2 regions of the Bariatricus sp. SGI.019 genome follow, and region 2 is predicted to be linked to the other one. Evidence: riboswitches for the same ligand, from Rfam matches in the RefSeq annotation. Region 2 holds a riboswitch; the other holds the start of a gene.
What was found. Region 2 has a riboswitch for cobalamin ahead of cbiD (cobalt-precorrin-5B (C(1))-methyltransferase CbiD). Riboswitches for the same ligand answer to the same signal wherever they lie in the genome.

Region 1 (4,767 bases), on a different contig from region 2:
GACGTTCATCGGTGCAGGTGAGCAGCACATTGCCAAGCAGCTTCAGAGAGTTCATACCCCAATTATTCTGGTTATTAATAAGATTGACAGTGTGAAGAAGGAAGAGGTATTGCCGGCAATTGCAGCGTATAAGGATGTCTGCGATTTTGCGGAAATTGTTCCGGTGTCTGCAAGAAACGGGGATAATACGGATGAGTTGATACGAGTGATCATGAAGTATCTTCCTTATGGACCACAGTTTTATGATGAGGATACCATTACTGATCAGCCGGAGCGTCAGATCGTAGCAGAGCTGATTCGCGAAAAAGCACTTCATTGTCTGCAGGATGAGATTCCACATGGAATTGCGGTGGCAATTGACCAGATGAAGATGCAGAAGAAGGTAATGCATATTAATGCGACCATCATCTGTGAGAGAGACTCCCACAAGGGGATAATTATTGGAAAACAAGGAAATATGTTGAAAAAGATTGGCAGCACAGCCCGCTATGAGATTGAGAAAATGCTGGATTGTCAAGTGAATCTGAAACTCTGGGTTAAGGTAAAGAAGGACTGGCGAGACAGCGAATATCTAATGAAAAATTTTGGATATCGGGATGAAGAATAAAATCAGCCTTTTCTGGGAGAACCTAATCCTATCAACAGAGGATGAGGTGATTTCATGGAAGAAGAGTACTGGGAGCGTTTTCTGGAGACGGGAAAAGTGACAGATTATCTTTGCTATAAGGGAATGCAGATTTGTAAACAGATAATAAAAGACCATGAAGGTGGAATAAACGGTGAATCAGATTACAGTGACAGGCCTGGTCCTGCAGGCAGCTCCTGTCGGCGAATATGACAGACGAGTGGTAATTCTGACAAAAGAACGAGGGAAGATTGCAGCATTTGCCCGCGGCGCAAGAAGGCCTAACAGTGCACTGATGGGAGTAACGAGTCCATTTTCCTTCGGAGAATTTACAGTTTATGAGGGGCGGACATCATATACATTGGTGTCGGCCTCTATTTCCAATTACTTTCAGGAGCTGCGTATGGATGTTGAAGGGGCATATTACGGATTCTATTTTATGGAGCTGGCCAATTATTATGCAAGAGAAGCTAACGATGAGACTCAGCTATTAAAGCTTTTGTATCAGACTCTTCGGGCGCTTGTAAATCCCCATATACCAAACCGGCTGATTCGGTATATCTATGAGCTGAAAACGGTCAGTATCAATGGAGAAGGACCACAGGTATTCCAGTGTGTAGGATGCGGGGACAGAGAAAGACCAATGGTGTTCAGTGTTAGACGTGGAGGTCTGCTCTGTGACAGATGCAGAAGAGATGTTTCGGATGGAATGGTGCTGAATCCCTCTACAATCTATACGCTTCAATATATTGTGGGAACGCCGGTGGAAAAACTATATACCTTTACCGTATCTGATGAAGTGCTTTGGGAACTGGGAAAAGTGACCGGAAGATATCTGGAAACTTACGTAGGAAAAAGATTTAAGTCATTAGAGATATTAGAACAATTGACAAAATTAGGATAAAAATATACATAAAAGGGGAGCCTCGCATCCGACCAGATCTGTTGGTGTGCGAAGCTCCTCTCTGATGTTATTCTTTTTCAAGCAGCGTTTCCTGTAATATATTTATCTGTATTATAGTTTGTCAGAACGAATACATAAAGTGAATGAATCATTTAGAGATGAAAAACCCGTAGAATAGAAACTATCTATATAAGACTTTTATTATAGAAATAACCGATTTGGAAAATGTTAATTCACATGATAAACTTGAAATGTAAACGTATATAGTGACAATGAGAATTGTTGAAAAGGGAATTCGGTGAGAGTCCGGAGCAGCCCGCTCTACTGTGTGACGGACGATGGTTTTATTGACCACTCAAGATGTTTTACTTTTGGGGAAGGAAATCCAGAGGATGAAGTCGAGTCAGGAGACCTGCTATATATTTTCAGGAGATTTCGGTGGGGAAAGGCAGTGTTTACGCTGTTTTTTCGTACCGTATTTTATTTTAGGAGGTAAAAAATGGATTATCAAGAGCTGAAAAAGTTGATGAATGAACAGAAAGAAGAGATGACACCTTCTGAACGTATGGCAGCATACATGAAAGGGGAGGAAGTGGACTGCATTCCATATGGAATTCTTGCCCCAGAGATGGCGATTGCCGATCTGATGGGATATTCAACGAAACAAATGAGCGAAGATCCGGAAGTTATGACAAAGGTCATCAGGGAGAAGGATGTGACATATAACAATTTTGGATTTGGAGTTGGGCCGGATTTAAGAACCATTGGAGTAGCACTTGGATCGAAACTTTTCACACCAGAATACGGAGTGCCTCGAATCGAAGAACATGTCCTTATGGATTATGCAGATTTTGATAAATTAAAAGTAGTGGACCCATATGACAATCCCGTTCTTACCCCAATGCTTGATATGGCAAAAGAATTAAAAAAACGATTACCCGAATATCCAATCAGCACAGGTGTGACAGGGCCAGTGTCATGTGCAGCTGCGATCAGGCCGGTGGATTTAATGTTAAGAGATACCAGAAAAAATCCGGAAATGCTGAAAAAGCTTTTGAAACTTTCCAATGAATGTTCATTAAAATGGGTAGAAGCATTTTGCAAAGAATTTGGGCCATGTTCTGTATTTATATCTGATCCGGTAACCTGCTCGGATATTTTGAGTAAAAAGCAGTTCGATGAGTTTTCTTATCCATATTTGAAAGAGATGATTGATGGACTTTATGAAATAACAGGACAGCCGCCTATGATCCATATTTGTGGAAAAACGAAACCAATCTGGAACGACATTGCAAATAGTGGAGTATGTGCATTTAGTATAGATAATTGCGAAGATCTTGCTGAGGCAAAAGAAGCGATTGGAGATAAAGTGATGTTAATGGGAAATGTACCGCCAGTAGATGTTATGTTAAATGGTACGATTGATGAGGTGATTGCGTCCTGTAAAGAATGTATTGAAAAGGCAGGAGACAGTCCAAAAGGATTCCAGCTTAACGTCGGATGTCAGACGCCGTTTGGTACATCTAAAGAGAATATGGAAGCTCTTATCTATGCAGCAAGAAAATATGGGCGTGGTGCGAAAATAGGATGTCTGCCGAAAGGATTGCAAGAAGATTAAGAGGTAGTTTATAGAATCAATAGATGTTAATCTTGATTAATAAGTTTTAGGAGGAAATGATCATGGCAAGATCAAAAGAGGAATTACTGGAAGCGTTATCTGAATGTGTAGTTGAAATGGAGGACGAAGAGGTCGTAGATGTTGCGAATGAATATCTGGAAGCAGGATACCCAGCGTTTGATGGTATTATGGATGGACTTGTAGATGGAATGAATAAGGCGAGTGATTTGTACGATGCAGAAGAATATTTCGTTACGGATGTATTGCTCTGTTCTGATGCAATGTATGCAGGATTAGACGTGCTTCGTCCGCATCTTCCTGCGGATGATACCGGTGTAGAAAAACCAAAAGTTGTTATCGGTGTAGTAGAAGGAGATACCCATGATATCGGTAAGAATCTTGTAAAGATTATGCTGGACACAGCAGGGTTTGAAATGTATGATTTAGGAAGAGATGTCCCGTTAGATAATTTTGTAGATAAGGCAGTGGAAGTAGGTGCTTCTATTATCTGTATGTCAACACTGATGACAACTACCATGATTGGTATGAAGACCGTTATAGATAAGTTAAAAGAGCGTGGGATCCGTGATCAGTTCAAGATTATGGTTGGTGGAAGTCCGATTTCTCAGAAATATGCAGATGAGATCGGAGCAGATGGATATTCTGTAAATGCAGTAGAAGCGGTGAAGCTTGCTAAGCGTTTGATGGGAATTGCGTAATAAGGAGGCAATACATGTTGACAGAGAAAGAACGTTTGGAAAAAGTGTTCCATCATGAAGAGGTAGATCGCCCTCCGTGCATTTGCCCGGGTGGAATGATGAATATGATTACGTCAGAGTTGATGGATACTTGTGGGGTGACATGGCCGGAGGCACATACGGATGCTGAGATGATGGCAAAGCTTGCGTTGGCGAATTATGAGAATGGATGCTTTGAAAATGTGGGAGTACCGTTCTGTATGACTGTAGAGGCAGAGGCCATGGGGGCAGAAGTGACCATGGGAACGAAGATATTCGAGCCTCATGTGACGGGGTATGCCATCGATTCTGTACTGGATTGGAAGCAACTAAAGCCGGTAAATCATGAAGAGGGCCGTGCAAAGGTAGTTTTAGATGCTATCCGTATTTTAAAAGCTAAGAATCTGGATGTACCAATCGTTGGAAATATTACCGGACCAATCAGTACAGCAAGTTCTGTAATGGAACCTGTGAATTTTTATAAGGATCTCAGAAAACACAAGAAAGAGGCCCATGAATATATGACGTTTGTGACGGAGCAGATTATTGATTTTGCCAGAGCACAGATCGAGGCTGGAGCAGATGTTATTGCAATCTCAGATCCGAGTGGTACAGGAGAGATTCTGGGGCCAAAATATTTTGAAGAATATGCAGTAAAATATCTGAATATGGTTCTGGATGGACTTCAGGATGAGAAGATGGGAACTATCGTGCATATCTGTGGACAGATGAAAAGTGTATATAAACAGATTGATATGGTACACAGTGATGCATTAAGTTTCGACTCTGTCGTGCCAATGTCTGAGGCAAGAAAGCATCTGGAAGATCGTGTTCTGATGGGAAATGTCAGTACCTATGCATTGGAGTTTGGAGATCCGGAGCG
Region 2 (4,767 bases):
ACACTCATCATGCTGGTGTCGGCTTTGGCTGGAAGAGAACATGTGCTGTCGGCATATGAAGAGGCTGTCAGAGAAAAATATCGCTTTTTTTCGTTTGGAGATGCTATGTTGATCTGTTAACGCATGAAAGGATGGGGCGAGGAAAATGAATTTTTTCCCCCGCCCCATCCTTTTTACATATTCCTGAAGGTATTTGCATAGAATGCCACAAGGAGTGTGATGGTAAGATGAAGATTATGGAGAATCATCCAACTGCTTCTGCGAAGATAGCAGGAAGTGCAAAGTATCCACATCTCAGAGGTAGAGTGGATTTTTATGATACGTTTGGAGGAACGGTGCTGGTTGCATCTATTTATGGGATTACAGATATCAATGGAAAAAGCAGTCAACAGTTTCATGGATTTCATATTCATGAAGGTGGCAGCTGTTCTGGAGCAGATCAGGAGCCCTTTGCAAATGTTGATGGGCATTACCAGTCAGTAAAATCACAGCATCCTGAGCATGCAGGGGATTTGCCGCCTCTGCTAAGTAATAATGGGATTGCGTGGATGTGTGTATATACAGATCGGTTTTATCCTGAGGATGTCATTGGAAAAACGGTAATTATCCATGCGTTGCCGGATGATTTTCATACACAGCCATCTGGTGCTTCTGGAGAAATGATTGCCTGTGGCGAGATTCAGGCACGAGAGAGCGAGATACGGTAAAAATATGGAAATTAAATGGAAATAATATGATTGACATATGGAGTGATAAAAGATATAATTATGAAAACAAATGAAAGAGAGGAACCAAAATGACAGTACAGGAAATGAAAGAGAGAAAGAAACTCTTAGGTTATACGAACGAAATGATTTCAGAACTATCGGGTGTTCCTCTTGGCACAGTGCAGAAAATTTTTGCGGGTGTAACTGCCTCACCACGATATGATACATTGTTGGCTTTAGAGAAAGTGCTGAAAAAAGAAGATAACAAGATGGCTGAATCTGTAAGGGATTATTCGGTGAAAAGACCGGGGGAATATACTGTGCAAGATTATTATGCATTGCCGAAAGAAAGACGTGTGGAGTTAATGAATGGAGTCATCTATGATATGGCGGCACCGTCGAATTTGCATCAATTATTATGTACAGAGATATGGCAGCCAATCAAAGATTATATAAAAAAAGAAGGTGGGCAGTGTATTCCGTTTGTTGCGCCGGCAGATGTTCAGCTCGACTGTGATGATAAGACGATGGTTCAGCCAGACGTGTTTGTAGTGTGTGATCGGAGGAAATTAATTAAGCATTGTACTTATGGGGCACCGGATTTCATTGTGGAAATTCTCTCTGAATCAGGAAGAAAGAAAGATATGATTATAAAGTGTGAAAAATATGCCAGTGCAGGAGTCAGAGAATACTGGATTGTAGATCCGGTACAGAAAAAAGTATTAGTATATGACTTTGAACATGATGAATTTCCAGTAATCTATGGATTTGATGACAAAGTTCCAGTGAGGATTTTTGAAGGGAAATGTATCATAAATTTTGCTGAAATCTATGAATATATAAGTTTTTTATATGAATAAAAAGGGAATAGAAACAGGAAGCAGAAAAGAATTTGACATGCCTGACATAAACCGATAGAATATAGATATTGAGACTGGTTTCACTTTGTGGATGAAAAGGGAATGCGGTGCGAATCCGCAGCAGCTCACTCTACTGTAAGAAATGACGAAACCTGCGGACCACTGTTGTGAGAATGACAACGGGAAGGGCGGGGATTAGGTTTTAGTTTTAAGTCAGGATACCTGCCAGTAATCAGAGTAAAGTCTTACGGTGAGGGCAGGATGATACATAAGAATGGAAAAGTTCTGATTGTATGGAGGGATTGTCGCAAGGCGTCACCTCCTTTTTCTTTCATATGAAAAAGATATATTCATGAATGTAGAAAAAGATGTGACAGGAGAGAAAGAATGGCACAGAAAAAACTTGCCTGGGGTTATACTACGGGAACGTGCGCACAGGCGGCGACGAAAGCCGCGCTGAAGATGCTATTTGCAAAAGAGCAGATAGATCAGGTAGAAGTGGAACTTCCCAAGGGAAAGAAACTTCAGTTGAAGATTCATGATATCAGGATAGAATACCGGGATGAGAATCAAAAGGAGATACAGAGCATATCTTGTGCAGTCCAAAAAGATAGTGGAGATGATCCTGATATCACGAACGGAATCATGGTGTACAGTAAAGTGGAAAAAACAAATACAGGACAGTACATTCTTGATGGAGGTCAGGGAATCGGGAGAGTTACGAAACCAGGTCTGGATCAACCAGTTGGGAATGCGGCGATCAATCGCGTTCCGCGTAAGATGATCTTGCAAGAAGTGGAGGATGCCTGTGAGGAGGTTGGTTATCTTGGGGGCATATATGTTGAGATATCCATACCGGAAGGAAAACGTCTTGCAGCAAAGACTTTTAATCCGAGACTGGGAATTGAGGGTGGTCTGTCGATTCTGGGAACCAGCGGATTGGTAGAACCGATGAGTGAGCAGGCATTGTTGGATACTATTTGCCTGGATATAAGAGTGAAAATAGCGGCAGGAAAAGAATATCTGATTGCGGCACCGGGGAATTATGGCCTGGATTTTCTGAGACAAGCCTATGGGATTGAAGAGCAGGAAGTGGTTAAATGCAGTAATTATATTGGACAGACTATAGATATGGCAATTGATCAGGGAAGTAAAGGTATTCTGCTGGTAGGGCATATCGGAAAACTCATTAAAGTTGCCGGAGGGATTATGAATACCCATTCAAGATGGGCGGACTGTCGGATGGAGATTCTTGCAGCGGCAGCGTTAAAAGCAGGAGTTTCGAGGGAAAAGACCTGTGAATTCCTGGATTGTATGACAACAGATGATGCATTGGACAGATGCACAGTTTCTGAGCGAGAAAGGATTATGGGGCAGATAATGGAGCGAATGGAGCAGTATTTGAATTACCGGGCAGCAGGTGAGCTTCAGATTGGTGCGATCACATTTTCCAATATATATGGTATTCTTGGAAAGACCAGCCAGGCAGAACATCTGATAGAAAAATATAAAGTTAGGGTCAAAAGCGTATGACCTAGCATCATATAGTAATAAAGACACAAGGAGAATGAAGATGGCAGGAATCTTATATGGAGTTGGCGTAGGCCCCGGAGATCCGGAGCTTTTAACAGTAAAAGCATTGCGAGTTATTCGAGAATGTGATGTGATTGCGGTTCCGGGCAGGAATCCGATGGAAACGGTTGCTTATCAGATTGTCAGGGAAGCGTATCCAGAGATTGAACAAAAAGAGCTGTTGGGGATTTATATGCCTATGACAAAAGATGAGCAGACTTTACAAAAGAATCATGAGGAAGGTGCGAAAGTTTTGAGTCGTTGCCTGGATAAAGGAAAGAAAGTGGCATTTTTAACATTAGGAGATCCTGCAGTGTATTCTACTTATATTTATCTGCATAAAGAGATTCAAAAAAAGGGATATGAGGTAGAGATGGTCAGCGGAGTTCCATCATTCTGTGCAGCAGCGGCGAGACTGAATATAGGAATTGCTGAGAAAGCGGAACAGATTCACATTATTCCGGCTTCATATCAGATTGAAGAGGCTCTGCAGTTAGAAGGAACAAAGATTCTTATGAAGGCAGGAAAGAAACTTCCGCATGTAAAAGAACAGCTAAAAGATATGGATGCATCTGTTGTCATGGTAGAAAACTGTGGAATGAAGACGGAGCATATCTATTATGGAACAGAACAGATTCCTGAAGATGCAGGGTATTATACATTGTTATTTGTGAAAGAAGGAGAGGCGTTATGATACATTTTGTTGGAGCTGGACCTGGGGCAGAAGATCTGATTACAGTCAGGGGGCAGAAGATGATTGAAGATGCTGACGTAATTATCTATGCAGGGTCCTTAGTGAATCCGGGACTTTTAAAATATGCGAAAGAAGGATGTAAGATCTACAATAGCGCATTCATGACGCTGGAGGAAGTGATAGAGGTAATGATACAGGCAGAAAAAAAGAGTCAGATGACTGTCCGGCTGCATACGGGAGATCCATGTCTCTATGGTGCGATTCGAGAGCAGATGGATATTCTGGATGAGAAGAACATTCTATATGATTCTTGCCCGGGGGTAAGCTCTTTTTGTGGTGCTGCGGCAGCATTGAATCTGGAATATACTTTGCCGGATGTATCGCAGAGTGTGGTCATTACAAGAACAGAAGGAAGGACACCTGTGCCGGAGAGAGAGAGTATTGCTTCATTTGCAAAGCACAGGGCGACCATGGTACTGTTCTTAAGTACAGGACTACTGGCGAAACTGACAGAACAACTGATCTGTGGAGGTTATGAACCGGATACACCGGCTGCAATTGTATATAAGGCGACCTGGCCTGAGGAAGAGACACATATCTGTACGATAGAGACATTGGAAGAGACGGCAAAGTCTCATGGAATTAGAAAGACAGCATTGATTATTGTTGGAGATGTTGTCAGCCATAATCATTATCAGCGATCAAAGTTATATGATCCTACATTTACTACGGAATATCGGGAAGGAACAGAGTAAATGAATGTAGCACTCATATGTTTTACACAAAAAGGCAAAATCCTGGCAGACAAAGTGGCGGCCGGACTGAGAGCGGAAGAGTATCGGGTAACCGTAGATGTCAAATGTATGGGCATACCAGAAGCGACAGATCTTACACTGTCAGACTGGACCAGACAACAGTTTGAAAGTCAGGATGC

Region 1: it holds a riboswitch for cobalamin, as region 2 does, so the genes downstream of both, ACQRD1_RS06460 (uroporphyrinogen decarboxylase family protein) here and cbiD (cobalt-precorrin-5B (C(1))-methyltransferase CbiD) in region 2, are expected to answer to the same signal.

What each region holds. Positions count from the first base shown of each region.
Region 1 is NZ_JBNPOQ010000008.1:5,862-10,628, reverse strand. It holds gene era (GTPase Era) at 1-607, shown strand, start outside; gene ACQRD1_RS06470 (hypothetical protein) at 662-838, shown strand; gene recO (DNA repair protein RecO) at 780-1,529, shown strand; cobalamin riboswitch at 1,777-1,963, shown strand; gene ACQRD1_RS06460 (uroporphyrinogen decarboxylase family protein) at 2,029-3,147, shown strand; gene ACQRD1_RS06455 (corrinoid protein) at 3,210-3,866, shown strand; gene ACQRD1_RS06450 (methylcobamide:CoM methyltransferase MtbA) at 3,881-4,767, shown strand, end outside.
Region 2 is NZ_JBNPOQ010000002.1:151,680-156,446, reverse strand. It holds gene queA (tRNA preQ1(34) S-adenosylmethionine ribosyltransferase-isomerase QueA) at 1-120, shown strand, start outside; gene ACQRD1_RS02070 (superoxide dismutase family protein) at 228-707, shown strand; gene ACQRD1_RS02065 (Uma2 family endonuclease) at 797-1,567, shown strand; cobalamin riboswitch at 1,626-1,811, shown strand; gene cbiD (cobalt-precorrin-5B (C(1))-methyltransferase CbiD) at 1,955-3,100, shown strand; gene cobI (precorrin-2 C(20)-methyltransferase) at 3,141-3,833, shown strand; gene cobM (precorrin-4 C(11)-methyltransferase) at 3,830-4,588, shown strand; gene ACQRD1_RS02045 (cobalt-precorrin 5A hydrolase) at 4,589-4,767, shown strand, end outside.